2 regions of the Trujillonella humicola genome follow, and region 2 is predicted to be linked to the other one. Evidence: riboswitches for the same ligand, from Rfam matches in the RefSeq annotation. Region 2 holds a riboswitch; the other holds the start of a gene.
The links. Region 2 has a riboswitch for cyclic di-AMP ahead of ACK586_RS12155 (aggregation-promoting factor C-terminal-like domain-containing protein). Riboswitches for the same ligand answer to the same signal wherever they lie in the genome.

Region 1 (7,256 bases), on a different contig from region 2:
TGCGCAGGGCGCAGTGCTACCGGGAGTGGTGCGGTGGGCGGGACGGCCGGGGATGCGTCGTCCCGTGCGGTGGTGCGCCCGGCGGGTCAGTGCCGGGCCGTGAAGCCGTGCGGTGGTGCTAGCTCCGGGCGAGTCCTGCGCCGGCCCAGCGCAGGCAGTCCTCCAGGAGCTCGAGGAAGCGGTCGTAGGGCTGATCGGGCTGCCACGCGTCGGCCGCCGTGGTGAACGCGGCCATCGCGGTGTTCAGGACCAGTGCGGTCCGCACGTCGTCGGCCTCCGGACGGCGCCGGGCGAGCCACTCGCGCAGCTCGGGCTCGAAGCCGTCACAGGTACCGCGCGCCGACCGGCACAACCCCGGCGACTGCTCGAGCAGCCGCTTCTGCAGGGGCAGCCGCTCGGCCAGGAGTCGCGCCAGGCCCAGCGCGATGTCGGTCAGCGCGTCCCAGAGTGGCGTGTCGGTACGACAGTTCTCCAGCAGATTCCGCCACTGGCGTACCTCGTCGGGGTCGAGGTCGAAGACGACGGCTTCCTTGCTGGGGAAGTAGCTGAAGAACGTCGTCCGGGACACCCCGGCCTCGGCGGCGATGTCCTCGACGCTCACCGCGTCGTAGCCGCGCTCGTCGATCAGTCGCAGCGCGGTCGCGCGGATGGTGCGCCAGGCCGCGAGCTTCTTGCGCTCCCGCAGGCCCATGACGGCGGAGATGGGGCAGTGCTGCGCGTCCGCCGCACCCGTCGATCTCCGCATGGGCGGCAAGGTAGACCTGAACCTGAACTGGGTACAAGTTCTTACTGCGTCCGGCTTTCTGCGTTTCACGTCACGTTCACGAAGCGCCGGCACCGCAGTCGGCACCGCGGCCGGCATCGCAGCCGCGAGCCTGCCCTCGGCGGGCCGCCGGCGTGCGCATACTGGCGCCGCCGGGTCCGCGACGTCCGCCACGGCCGGCGTCCGCCCCGGCCGGCGCGGAACCGGCGAGCGCGCACCCGGTCGTCGCGCTCCGCGCATCCCGTCCGACCGACCAGGGAGTGGCTTCCGTGACCCAGTCAGGCGGTCCCGCGCCGTCGACGTCCGAGCGCTTCCTGCGCGGGGGCTGGTACTACGTGGTCGCGGTGGGCACGGTGGGTCTGTTCGCCGCGGCGCCGTTCTGGCACGCCTGGCACCGGCTGCGCCGCCCGCCGGTCCTCCGCTCCGCCGTCCTCTACACCGCCCTGGGGGCCGCGCTCGTCGCCCTGACGTCGCTGATCCCGCGGGACGCGAGCGGGGAGCCGGTCGGCAGCGGCGCCGCGGCGGTGAACGGCGTCCTCGCCGTCTCGGCCGTGGCCGTCGTCGTCGCGGCCTGCCTGCAGCTGCGCCCGCTGCGCCGGGAGGTGTACGGCCGCCCCGGCGAGCTGCCCTCGCACTCCGACCGCGTGCTGGCGGGGGCGCTGGCGGCGCGCGCCCGGCGGGAGGAGGCGCGCGAGCTCGCCGGCCGCGATCCGGCGCTGGCCCGGGACCTGGGCATCGGCCGGCCCGATCTCGGCCGCGGGTACGACGACGGCGGGCTGGTCGACGTCAACACCGCTCCGGCCGCGGTCATCGAGCAGGTGTGCACGATCGACCGCTCGCACGCCGCGGCGATCGTCGCCGCCCGAGAGCGGCGCGGGTCGTTCTACAACGTCGGGGAGCTCCTGGTGGACGTCGACCTGCCGCCGCACGTCGCCGCGCACCTGCAGGAACGCGGCATCGCGCTCTGAGGCGGCATCGCACCGGTGTCGCGTCGCTCAGCGTGAGCTCCGGCCCGCACGGCCACCCGGCCGGGGGAGGGCGGTCACCCGTCGTCGTGGTGCCCGGGGTCCCCGGTGCGTGGTCCGGTCGATGGAGGGGAGGAGAGGGCCGCAACGCCGCGCCGCCCGGGGGAGGAACCGTGACCAGCGTCGACCCGCAACCCAGCCCCGCTCCGACGGTCGGGACGACCTGCACGCGCAGGACCGCCGGCCACACGCCGCACCGCGCCACGATCCTGCTGTGCCACACCGGGGCGCTGTCGGAGTGGCGGTCGGTGTTCGTGCTCGGCGTCCACGACGGGGTGGTCACCCTCGCCGACGGCGACGAGGTCGTCGGCTTCGCCAACCACGCTCCCGGGGAGCTGGCCCGCGCGGTGGCCGAGGCCGGCCCTGAGGCCCACCTGAACACCCGCTTCGGCTACCTGTTCCTCGCCTCGTGGCCGCGGGATCCGGAGGCCGTGTTCTCCCTGGCTCCCACGGACCGGCCGCATTCCCCCTGCGGCTGAGCGGCTGAGCGCCTCGGAGCCCCGGTCGCAGCGCGGCGACCGGGGTGCCGAGGGATCCTCACCAGGCGGGGCGGGCCGATCCGACGTAACCGGGCACCGAGCCGGCCCACACCACGGAGACGGGCTTCCCGTACGTGGAGGAGTGGACCATCATCCCGTTGCCGACGTACATGCCGACGTGGCCGACGGGGCTGTAGAAGAACAGCAGGTCACCGGGCTGCATGTCCCACAGGCTGATCGGCAGGCCGATCTGGGACTGCATCCGCGACGAGTGCGGCAGGTTGATGCCCGCGGCCGCGTACGAGTACTTGACCAGGCCCGAGCAGTCGAAGCTCGACGGCCCGCCACCACCCCACCGGTAGGGCTTGCCGACCTGGGCCAGCGCCGTGTCGACGGCGACCTGGGCCGCCGGGGTCGGGGCGAAGGACGGGACGGCCGTCGGAACGGCCGCCGGCACCGCGGCAGGCACTGCGGCGGGGACGGAGGCGGGCACCGAGGCGGCGGCCGCAGTGGGGGTGAGGGCGAAGCCCGCACCGGCGACCAGGGCGATCGCGGCCCCCTTGACGGAACGGGGCAGACGGCGCGAGGACGTGCGAGTAGTCGTCATGGACGACGGGTTCTCCTTGGGTCTCCGTGTTCCGCCTACCGGGTTAGCTGACGGGTTCGGACGCAGGAATCGCCCGGCCTGTCCCGGGACGTCGTCGTCCCGGCACAGCGCTTCACCCCACTGGTTCGGTGGGTCCCCGGTCCGGGCGGCGCTTCGTCGCGGCGCCCGGTTCGGCGGGTCCGCCGAGTGTCGCCAGCTGATCAGCGACGGGTAGGGGCCTCGACGGACGGCATGACGCTAGGGCGGCCCTCGACCCCCGGCAGCGCGGCCCGCAGCCGGACACGCCACGGCCGTCCCACCCCGAGCTCGGGCGTGTCGGAACCGCCCGTGCGGGCGTTGAGCAGCGCGGACGCCGTCCCGCCGCCGCTCCGGGTCGCGACCCATGTCGCATCGTCCGGTGTAATCGAATCGCCGCGGCATGGCACCACGCAGCGTCGCCGGGCGTTGGCGGGGCGTCGACGGAAATGCCCGGGGTTGACCCACCGGTCGAGCGGGCAACGACGGGGCAACGACGACGTGAACCGACCCGACTGGAGGAGGAAGACATGGCCGGGATGATCCGGAAGCTGATCGCCTCAGGCGTTGCCGCCAAGCTGGTGCAGGAGGCCCGCAAGCCGCACAACCAGGAGAAGATCAAGCAGATGGTGGCCAAGTTCGGCGACCAGAACAAGAAGCGCGGCGGAGGGGCCGGAGGGGGACGCGGCGCCGTCCGCTGACCCCAGCCCGAACGCACGACGACCCCTGCCCGGCAGCCGCCGGGCGGGGGTCGCTGGCTGTCTGCTCCCCGGGGAGGTCCATGAGGCCGTTGAGCCCGCTGGGGCTAGTTGGTTCCGGTACCCCGTGGATGGGGTCCCGTTCCGGCTCGGTGCGCCGATGAGAGCTCAGACGCGCAAGGACGCCTTGTCGTCTCTGCAGGACTCATCGACGCAGCGAGGAAGACCGCCATGACTCAGCAGTTGCAGGCTCCCCAGCCGCCCTATGCGGCGCCGGCGCCGGCCAAGAAGCCCTTCTACAAGAAGGCCTGGTTCCTCGTGGTGGCGGCGATCGCCGTCATCGCGGTCATCGCCAGCCAGAGCGCCGGAGGCTCGGGGGACTCCGGTGGCACGTCGGCGAACGGTGGCGCGGCCGGTGGCGCGGGCGACTCGGCGCCTGCCGTGAACGCGGACGCGACGATCGGTCAGCCGGCGCGCGACGGGAAGTTCGAGTTCGTCGTCCAGGGCATCGACTGCAGCCGCACCGAGATCGGCAGCCAGTACATGAGCACGACCGCGCAGGGCACGTTCTGCGTCGTCGACCTGACCGTGTCCAACATCGGGAACGAGCCGCAGAGCTTCTTCGGGGAGAACACGTCTCTCTTCAACGCCCAGGGCCAGGAGTTCAGCGCCGACACCGAGGCGGCCATCTACCTGGACGACTCGTCGTCGCTGTACGAGGAGATCAACCCGGGCAACATGGTCGTCAGCAAGGTCGTGTTCGACGTCCCGGCCGGCACCGTGCCCACGTCGATCGAGCTCCACGACTCGTCCTTCTCGGGTGGTGTCACCGTCAGCCTGCAGTAGCGGCGTGTCCGACCCCCGCCCGGCACGCCGCCGGGCGGGGGTCGTCCGCGTGTCAGGCCGGCGCGAGGTCCAGCACGTACAGGCCGGGGGCCGCGCAGAGCACCGGGTGCCGCTCGCTGCCGAGTGCGGCCGGCGCCGGCACCCGCGGCCCCGAGCGCACCGCCGTCCACTCCGCCCAGGTCTCCCACCAGCTGCCGGCGCGCTCCTCCGCGCCGGCCCGCCACTCCTCGGGGTCGGCCACCGCCTCGCCGCCCACCCAGTGCCTGGCCTTCGGGTTGCCCGGCGGGTTGATCAGGCTCTGGATGTGCCCGCCGTTGCTCAGCACGAAGGTGCTCGGGCCCGACAGCAGCCGCGTCGTCCGGTAGCAGCCGCGCCACGGCGTCAGGTGATCGGTCACCGCGCCGGTCACGAACGTCGGCACGGTGATCTCCCCGAGGTCCACGCGTGTGCCGAGCACGGTGAGTCCGCCGGGCTGCACCAGCGCGTTCTCCCGGAAGATCTCGAGGAACTGCCCGTGCACCTTGGCCGGGAGGTTCGTCGGGTCGGAGTTCCAGGCCAGGACGTCGAACGCCGGCACCGGCTCACCCTGCAGCCACTGCGACCGCAGGCCGCCGAAGACCAGGTCCTCGGGCTTCATGAGGCTGAACACCGAGCCCAGCGACGTCCCGCCGAGCACGCCGCGCGCCCGCGACAGCCGCGCCGACAGGCCGGTCACCCACCGCCCGGCGAAGGCGCCGAGCGGGGCGCGCTCGGCGAAGTCCAGCAGCGTCACGCCGTAGGCGGCGCTGTGCACGGACGTGTCGTCCATCGCGGCCAGGTGGTTGAGCAGCAGGGTCTGCAGGATCCCGCCGGCGCAGAACCCGACGGTGTTGACGTCGGGCGAGCCGGTCACCTGGCGCAGGACCGCGACGGCCCGCCGCAGGCGCTCGGTGTAGGTGTCGAGGTCCCAGTGCGCCTGTGCCTTGCCGGGGTTGCGCCAGCTGACGACGAACGTCTGGAAGCCCTGCGCGACGGCGTGCTCGACGAAGCTGCGGCCGGCCCGGAGGTCGAGGAAGTAGTAGCGGTTGATGATCGGGGGGATGACGAGGAGCGGCCGCGCGTGCACCTCGGGCGTCGCCGGCGCGTACTGGATGACCTCCATGACGTCGTCCCGGTAGACGACGGCGCCGGGGGTGGTCGCCAGGTTCCGCCCGACGGCGAACGCGGCCGGGTCGCTCAGCGCGGGCAGCCCGCCGTTGGACCGTAGGTCCGACAGCATCCGGCCCAGCCCGCGGACGACGCTGGCGCCGCCGGTCTCCACCGCCCGCTTGAGCGCCGCCGGGTTGCCGGCCAGCGTGTTGGTCGGAGCGGCGGCGGCGGCCAGGGCGCGCACCGCGAACCGGGCCCGCTCGACCTCCCGCCAGCCGGCGCCGGAGGCCTCGTACCGGTCGACCAGCCGGTCCAGGGACGCCGACCACGCCAGGTAGCCCTGGCCGAGCCGGCGGTACCCGGGGTGGTCGCGCCAGGCCGGGTCGGCGAAGCGCGGGTCGGCCGGGCCGCCGGTGAGCTCCCGCTCCAGGCCGAGCGCGATCGCGGCGAGCTCCCGGCTCAGCCGCACGGACTCGTCGGCCACCGCGCGGGTGCCGGCCACGGCTGCGCCGGTGCCGCGGGGGCGGGCCGGGGGGACGTCGTCCGGCTCGGGGGGAGTGGGGGTGGGCGTCTGCGTCGGGGGGTGCTGGACAGCGGTCAACGGGCGCCTCCGTCTCGTCGGTGGCGCAGACGCTAGGGACGCCTCGCCCTCCCCGACCGGGTCCAAGGGCCCGGCCGGGGAGGGGATGCGTCACACGTGTGGTGCGCGCCTCACGGCCGGCCCGCGTGCGCCACGCCGACCTCGGTCGCCAGCAGCACGGCCTCCCGCACCGGCGCCCGGTTGTGCTCGTAGAAGTCCGGCGCGCAGCACATCAGCAGCGTCCGCCCGTCCTCCCCGCCGAGCATGCAGGCGTACACGCCGAGCCCGTCGGGCGCGGCCACCGACTCGACGATCGACCCGCCCGGCTCGATCCGCGCGACCCGCCCGCCGATCGCGTCGGCCGACCAGACGTGTCCCTCGGCGTCGAGCGCGCAGCCATCCGGGGCGACGGTCAGCTGCCCGAGCACCTCCTCGGTGGACCCCAGCGCGACCTCGGGGCCCAGCGCCGCCCACACCCGCCGGTTGGTCAGCTCGCCGTCCGCGCCGAGGTCGAAGGCGGTGTAGCGGTTGGCCAGGGTCTCGCCGACCACCAGCGTGCCGTCCGGGGTGATGACCGAGCCGTTGGGGAACAGCAGCCCGTCGGCGACCACGTGCACCGAGCCGTCGGGGTCGACCCGCTTGAGCGTGGTGGTGCGCGCGTCGCCGCCGGCCATCAGGTCGAACCCGAAGTCGCCGACGTACACCCGCCCCTGCGCGTCGACGACCAGGTCGTTGAGGTGCCCGCCGCAGTGCTCGGTGAGGTCGGCGTGGACGGTCAGCGCGCCGTCGGCCCAGCGCAGCAGCCGGTGGTCCTTCATGGAGACGACGACGAGCGACCCGTCGGGCAGCCAGCCCATCCCGGACGGCTGGTGCTCCACCTCGAACAGGACGGTCTCCTCGCCGTCGGGAGTCACCCGGCTGACCGTGTGCCGGTAGAAGTCCGACACCCACCAGGTGCCGTCGTGCCAGCGCGGGCCCTCGAAGAAGCCGCCACCCGTCAGGACCGTCCGCAGCTCGTGTTCCGCCATGCCGCGGACCCTAGGACGACGTCGCCCCCGCGGCCCTCCGGACGCCGGCCAGCAGCCGGCGCACCGCGACGACGTGCCCCCCGGTGC
Region 2 (7,256 bases):
CCGCCCGCACGAGCTCGCTGGTCTCGCGCAGCAGCGGCCCGGCGTCCCGGCGCAGCGCCGTCGTGTCCAGCCCCGCCAGCTCGGCGGCGCCGGCACCGCGCAGGCCCCGCACGCGCTCGCGGGCGGCGGCCAGCCGGGGCCGCAGCGGCTCGGCGGCGGGCCGGGCCAGGGCCTCGGCCAGGTACCAGAGCAGTTCCGACAGCCGCCGCACGGCATCGAGGACGGCGAGCGCCTCGGGCTCGCCCCGCGGATCCCGGCCGGCGTAGGTCACCTGCACGACCTGCTGGCCCGCGCCGAAGCAGTCGAAGGCTCCGCAGCCCGGGAACCCGCGCGCGGGCAGCTCGGCGTGGATCGTGCAGCGGTCGTCGCCGGCGAGGTTCGGGCAGGGCCGCCCGGCCGGCTTGTCGATCGCGAAGTCCGCCGAGGCGGCGAACGGCGGCAGGACGCAGCACAGCGCCGCGCACCGCGCGCAGTCGGCGTGCAGGAGGGCCCGGTCGTCGTCCGGGGACGACCCGGCCGTCTCCGGGATGCCGGTCAGGCGACCGGGCCCTCGAACGTGACCAGGACGCCCTCGACCCCGCCGGGTCCGATGCGGCCCTCCACCTCGACCTCGTACTCGTGCCCTCCGGCCATCCCACGCCTCCTCGCCGCTCCGGGGCGCGCGCACCCCGGCCCGCAGTCTCCCCCGGTCAGCGCGCCGGGGGTGGTGTCTCCTCGTCGGCCGCCGTCCCCGCGGCCGGGGGCCGCACCAGGTCGGCCACGGCGCCCTCCAGGCGTGCCCACGTGGCGGACCACTCGACCAGCGGGTCGAGCACCCGCTCGAACACCGCGAGCTGCTCGTCGAAGGCCTGCAGCTGGGCGACCATGCCGGCGATGAGCTGCCGCTGCCCGCGCACCGCCTGGTCGATCGCCCGCAGCTGGGCCGCCGACATCGCTCCGGGCGGCGAGGGCAGCCGGGGCAGGGAGAGCCCGCCCGGCACGGCGCCCGCGGCCAGGCTGCGGGCCCGCTCGGTGAAGATCCGGAGCTGGGTCACGAACTCCTCGACCGACCGCGGCACCCGGTTGCCCCCCGACGACTCGTGCTCGGTCACCGCGCTCCCCTCCGACCCGGCCGGCGCGGGTCTCCACCGGCCAGTCTCCCCCGGCCGCGGCGCCGTCGCGCCAGGTCCGGGGTCGTGCCGGTGGAGCTCGGTCTCAGCGGCGCTTCCCCGCCAGCCTGGTGACGGCGGCCAGCAGCCTCCCGTAGCCGCCGGGTGCGATCCGCACGAGCACGTCGGGGATCTTCGCGCTGGCGCCGATGAGCAGTCGCGGCCGCCGCCGCTCGACCGCGTCGACGATCAGCTCGGCGGCCTCGTCGGCGGGGAAGGTGAGCAGCCGGGCGAAGTCGGCCTTGCCCCGCGCGGCCTCCTCGGGGTCGACGCCGCCGGCCACGCGAGCGGTCTCGGCGATGCGGGTCCGGATGCCGCCGGGGTGGACGCTCGTGACGCCCACGCAGGTGCCGCTGCCGTCCTCGGCGAGCTCGTGCCGCAGCGCCTCGGTGAACCCGCGGACGGCGAACTTGCTCGACGCGTACGCGACCTGCCCGGCCGGGGCCATGAGCCCGAACAGGCTGCTCAGGTTGACCACGTGCGAGCCCGGGTGGGCCTTCAGCGTGGGCAGGAACGCCTTGGTCAGGCGGACGACGGCGCGGAAGTTGACCTCCATGACCCAGTCGAACTCGTCGAGGGTCACCTGGTCGAAGCGGCCGCCGAGGGCCACGCCGGCGTTGTTGACCAGCAGCGTGACGTCCGGGTGGGCGGCGACCAGCTCGTCGGCGACGCGCTGCGTGGCGACGGGGTCGGCCAGGTCGACGACGGCGGTGGCCACCGAGACGCCGGGGTGCGCCGAGCGCACGGCCGCCGCCACGCCGGCCAGCCGCTCGGCGTCCCGGTCGACGAGCACCAGGTCGCTGCCGCGGGCGGCCAGCAGCGGCGCGAGGGCGGCGCCGATGCCGCTGGCCGCGCCGGTCACGACCGCCGTCCCCCCGGCGAAGCGGTAGGCGTCCATCAGGCCGCCGCCTGCAGGTGGGCCGGCTGCGCGCGGGAGAAGCGGATGCCCTCGTCGTCGACGGGGGACCGGCGGAAGAGCAGCCGGTCCCGCAGGTAGTTCTGGTGCAGCTTCCACGGTGCCCGCCCTCCCTGCTTGGGCAGGGCGGTGAGGCTGCGCTGCACGTAGCCGGAGGTGAGCCCGAGGAACGGCTCGCGGACCGGGTCGGCGGGGGCCAGCGGGGTGGCGACGTCGTAGCCGTGCCGCTCCATGTGCGCCAGCAGCCGGGTGACGTGGCGGGCGACCAGGTCGGCCTTCAGCGTCCACGCGGCGTTGGTGTAGCCGATGGTCATCGTGAAGTTGGGGACGCCGGACACCATCATCCCCTTGTACGAGACGGTCTCGGACAGCTCGACGGGCGCGCCGTCGACGGCGAGGGTCATGCCGCCGATCGGCAGCAGGTTGAGGCCGGTGGCGGTCACGATCACGTCGGCGTCCAGGTGCTGCCCCGACTCCAGGACGATCCCGGTCTCGTCGAAGCGGGCGATCCGGTCGGTGACGATGGACGCCTGCCCCCGGCGGACCGCCCGGAACAGGTCGCCGTCAGGGACGACGCACAGCCGCTGGTCCCACGGGTCGTAGGGCGGGGTGAAGTGCGTGTCCACGTCGAAGCCCTCGGGCAGCTGCCGGCGCTGCTCCTTCTTGAGGAACGCCTTCATCGCCGCGGGCCGCCGCCGGGCGAACTGGTAGGAGGCCATGGACACGAGCAGGCTCTTCCAGCGGACCACCGGGTAGACGAGCCGCTCGGGCAGGAAGCGGCGCAGCGCCGCGGCCAGCGGGTCGCGTCCGGGGAGGGAGACGACGTAGGTGGGCGTGCGCTGCAGCATCGTCACGTGCGCGGCCCGCGGGGCCAGGCTCGGCACGAGGGTGACCGCCGTGGCGCCGCTGCCGATGACGACGACCCGCTTGCCGCCGACGTCGAGGTCCTCGGGCCAGTGCTGCGGGTGGACGATCTGCCCGCGGAAGGTCTCGGCGCCCTCGAAGCGGGGGCTGAACCCCTCGTCGTAGCGGTAGTAGCCGGAGCACACCGACAGCCACGAGCAGGTGAGGGTCAGCCGCTCGCCGGTGTCGGTGCGCCGCGCGGTGACGGTCCACCGCGCGTCCTCCGAGGACCACTGCGCGTCCAGCACCTCGCAGCGGTAGCGGATCTTGTCGGCCACGCCGTACTCGCGCGCGGTCTCCTCGATGTAGCGGCGGATCGAGGGGCCGTCGGCGATCGCCTGCGGATCGGTCCACGGCCGGAAGGAGTAGCCGAGCGTGTACATGTCGGAGTCCGACCGGATCCCGGGGTAGCGGAACAGGTCCCACGTGCCGCCCAGCGCCTCACGGGCCTCGAGCACCGCGTAGGTGGTGCCGGGCCGCTCGTCCTCCAGGTGGCAGGCGGCGCCGATGCCGGACAGACCGGCCCCGACGATCAGGACGTCGACGTGCTCTGGCGTCTGCGCAGTCATGGGGCTCCCGCTCTCCTCGTCCGTCCGCGCCATCGTGCACCGCGCCGACGGCGTTGTCGACGCGGTGTCGAGAGGATCAACGACGTGTCGGCCGATCGGTTGCGGCGGTCACGCGGGGACGTCGTCGGCGCCGTAGATCGTGCGCAGCCAGACGGTCAGGAGGACCTCGAGCAGGGTGTCCTCGGCCAGGGCCGGCTGCTGCCCCGCGATCGACGTCTGGATGACCCGCTCGTTCATCCAGTTCAGCGCCACGGCGAGGTCGCGGGCCGGCGGACCGGGCGGCGCAGCACCCCTCGCCCGCTCGGCCTCGATGGCGGCGGCGGTCTCGGCCACGAAGCCCTCCATCACCGACGACCACAGCGACTGCACCTCGGGGCTCGCGGCCAGGAGCTCGGTCGCGGCGGCGGTCAGCGCGCGGTGGTCGCGGAAGGTGTCGCGCACGGTGACCAGCGCCGCCCGCCACGCGGCGCGCGCGCCCGCGGCACCGGCCAGCGCGGCCGAGCGGGCCGCCTGCGCCTCGCCGACGACGCGGTCGAGCAGCGCGAGGACGACCGCCTCCTTGGAGGCGAAGTAGAAGTAGAACGTCGACCGGGAGATGCCCGCGCCGCGGGCGAGGTCGTCCACCGAGATGTCGGCCAGCGGACGCTCTTCCAGCAACCGCTCCGCGGTGGCGAGCAACGCCCGCTCCCGGTCGTCACCCGAGGGCCGGCGGACCCGGCGGCCGCGGCCGGGGCCGCCGTCGGCACCCGTGGCGTCGACGGGGCGGGGGGAGGACATAGGTCCGCACGCTAGCCGGTGTCGAGGGAGTCGACGCCCTGTCGAGCAGAAGCGCCTCGATCAGGGCAGGCGCCACACCCTCGTCCGGCGCACCCCCGGCCCCTCGGTCTCGGCGATCTCGTGCACCGCCGCCTCGACCAGCCGCTCGACCGGGAGGTAGGGCCGCCCGGGGTCGCCGACGTACACCTCGCAGCCGGCCGCCCGGGCGCGCCCGAGGAAGGGCAGCACCCGCTCGGTCATCACCCGGTCGTAGCAGACGTCCCCGGCCAGGACGACGTCCACCGGCGGCACCGGATGGGCGAGGACGTCACCCAGCACGCCGATCCCGGGGACGCCGTTGAGCCCGGCGTTGACCCCGATCGCCGTGCGGCTGAACGGGTCGACGTCACTGGCCAGCACCCGTGCCGCCCCGGCCAGGGCGGCCGCGATCGCCACCAGCCCGCTGCCGGCGCCGAGGTCGAGCACCCGGCGGCCGGCCACGACCGCCGGGTCGTCGAGGACGAACCGGGCCAGCGCCTGGCCGCCGGGCCACGCCGCCGCCCAGAACGGCGGGGCGTCCCCCGCTCCCCCGGCGCGCACCTCCATCGCCTCCCACAGGGCGACGACGTCCTCGGCCACGTGCAGCCGCACCTCCGGCACCGACGACGGGCGGCGGACCGCCGTGTGCGCGCGGACGAAGCTCGAGGGGATCACACCGGCCATCGTGTCCCGCCGCTCCGGCCCCCCTCGCGGGGAGCAAGAGGAAGGGCCCCCGTGCCCCCCACCACTCGCAGGCTCGCGGCGGAACCCTGCACGAGGTCCTAGTACCAGCCGGTGGACTGCGAGTGCGCCCAGGCGCCGCAGGGGCTGCCGTACCGGTTGCCGATGTAGATCAGCCCCGCGTCGATCTGGCGGTAGCCGTCGCTTGTCTTGGCGATGCCGGTGCCGGCCCACGTGGAGTCGAGGAACTGGGCGATGCCGTAGGCGGTGCTGGTCGGGTTCTGCGCGTTCGGGTTCCAGCCGCTCTCGCGCCCCCAGAGCCGCTCGAGGCAGGAGAACTCCGAGGCGCTGCCCACCTGGGCCAGCGCGTAGTCCTTGAACGAGCCCCGCGGCGCACCCTGCGAGGCGGACGGCGACGAGGACGGCGAGGAGGAGGACGAGGACGGCGCAGGCGCGGGGGCGCTGGCCGGCGGCCGCGCGGCGGCCTGCGCGGCCTCGGCGGCGGCCTGCGCCTCGGCGGCGGCCTGCGCCTCGGCGGCGGCCTGGGCCTCGGCGGCGGCGCGGGCGGCGGCCTCGGCGGCGGCGGCCTCGGCGGCCAACCGGTCGAGCTCGGCCTGGTCGGCGGCCTGCTGGGCCTCCGCGGCGGTGATCGCCGAGGTGCCCCGCTCCGAGCGGGAGGCGGCGAGGTCGCCGAGGCCGGACAGGTCCGGCGCGGCGGCCGCGGCGGGGTCGATGCCCAGCGCCTGGGCCACGCTCACCGTCTCGCTGACGGGCACGGCCTGCTCCGCCTCGGCGGTGGCCGGGGCCTCGCCGGTGACGACGACGCTGACCAGGACACCGCCGGCGGCCGCGGCGGCCAGCAGCAGGCCGGGACGGCGGGAGCGCAGCGGGGAGCGGAAGCGGCGGAATCGGGTGGTGTGCTGCGAGGACATGCGGGGAGGACTCCAGGGAGAGGGCGCACGCGCGACACCGGCCCCCTCGCGAGGGGGCGCCGGGCGGTGCTGTGTGTCGTCGGAGGTTCCCGGGGCGCTGTGGGCGCCGTGTCCGGGGCGGGGCGGGTGCGGGCGGTTACGCGATCGGGCGGCGGAACCGGCGGCACCTGCGGGCCGCGGGAGCCCGGAGGCGGGGCATGCGGGAACTCTCCGTTCCTTCCGTGGCCGCCTACCGAGTTAGCTGACGGGTTCGGGCGGGAAGAAGCCCTACCCGGGCACCGACGACGGTCGGCGCGCGGGATTCACCCCAGGACTGCGGTGGGTCCCCGGCTCGCTCCCGCGGCTGCGGTCGCGACTCGGCGGCGTCCGGCCGAACTCCCCGGGTGGGGACGAGAGGACCGACCGGACGGAGGACACGGTAGGCGCCGTTACCGGCCCGTGACAATGCCGGACGCCGATTCCGGTCCGTGACGAGCATCGCCCCACCCGTCCCGGCAGCCCTCGGCAGGTGCGCGAGGACGACGCTGCGTCACCGGCCCCCGGCCCGGTCCCGGCCCGCACAGGAGGCCGGCCGGCCCGTCGGCCGGCCCGGGACGACCCGGTCAGGAGGCGACGGGGTGGCGGCCGTCCCCGAGGACGAGGAGGTCCGCCGAGGAGCCTCCACCCACGGAGGACAGCACGTCCTCGAGCTGCCCGGTCAGCCGGCGCAGGGACTGGCGCGCCTCGTCCCGCTGGCGGCGCAGGTCGTCGACCTCCGCCTGCGCCCCGGCCAGGCGGGTGGCCGCGGCGGCCTCCGCCGACTCGCGGTCCCGGCGGGCGCGCGCGTCGTCCTCCTCGCGCTGCTCCCGGGCCTGCGCGAGCAGCGCCGCGGCCTCCTCCCGCGCGGCGGCGAGGACCAGGGCGGCCTGCTGGCGCAGGCCCCGGGCCTCCACCCGGGCGGTGTCGCGCTCGGCGACCGCGGCGGTGCGCATGGCCTCGACCTTCTCCAGCCGCGCCTGCGCCTCCTGGCGGGCCTCGGCGGCCATCCGCTGCGCCTCCTCCAGCGCCCCGGCGGTCAGGGCCTCGGCCTCCTCGGCCGCGCGGGCGAGGACCTCCTCGGCCAGCCCGCGCCCCTCGGCGGTCTCCCGTTCGCGGTGGAGCTGGGACAGCCGGCAGCGGGCGCTCTGCAGTTCGGCGGAGCAGGCCGCGTAGCGGCTGAGCAGGTGGTCGGCCTCGCGGCGGGCCAGCGCGATCTCCGCCTCCGCCCAGGCGACGTAGTTGTCCACCTGGAGGCGGTCGTAGCCGCGCAGCGCCCCGGAGAACGTGGGTGCCG

Region 1: another riboswitch for cyclic di-AMP. It lies ahead of ACK586_RS12475 (NlpC/P60 family protein); the one in region 2 lies ahead of ACK586_RS12155 (aggregation-promoting factor C-terminal-like domain-containing protein).

Annotation. Positions count from the first base shown of each region.
Region 1 is NZ_JBJNRJ010000020.1:53,373-60,628, reverse strand. Features, by position in the region: gene ACK586_RS12490 (TetR family transcriptional regulator) at 119-745, opposite strand; gene ACK586_RS12485 (ComEA family DNA-binding protein) at 1,033-1,731, shown strand; gene ACK586_RS12480 (hypothetical protein) at 1,902-2,267, shown strand; gene ACK586_RS12475 (NlpC/P60 family protein) at 2,326-2,874, opposite strand; cyclic di-AMP (ydaO/yuaA leader) riboswitch at 2,892-3,035, opposite strand; gene ACK586_RS12470 (hypothetical protein) at 3,420-3,590, shown strand; gene ACK586_RS12465 (DUF4352 domain-containing protein) at 3,819-4,433, shown strand; gene ACK586_RS12460 (PHA/PHB synthase family protein) at 4,486-6,063, opposite strand; gene ACK586_RS12455 (SMP-30/gluconolactonase/LRE family protein) at 6,273-7,169, opposite strand; gene ACK586_RS12450 (hypothetical protein) at 7,180-7,256, opposite strand, start outside.
Region 2 is NZ_JBJNRJ010000019.1:67,261-74,516, forward strand. Features, by position in the region: gene ACK586_RS12125 (pentapeptide repeat-containing protein) at 1-271, opposite strand, end outside; gene ACK586_RS12130 (hypothetical protein) at 690-1,091, opposite strand; gene ACK586_RS12135 (SDR family NAD(P)-dependent oxidoreductase) at 1,195-2,046, opposite strand; gene ACK586_RS12140 (flavin-containing monooxygenase) at 2,046-3,536, opposite strand; gene ACK586_RS12145 (TetR/AcrR family transcriptional regulator) at 3,645-4,313, opposite strand; gene ACK586_RS12150 (class I SAM-dependent methyltransferase) at 4,374-5,006, opposite strand; gene ACK586_RS12155 (aggregation-promoting factor C-terminal-like domain-containing protein) at 5,114-5,944, opposite strand; cyclic di-AMP (ydaO/yuaA leader) riboswitch at 6,156-6,316, opposite strand; gene ACK586_RS12160 (coiled-coil domain-containing protein) at 6,547-7,256, opposite strand, start outside.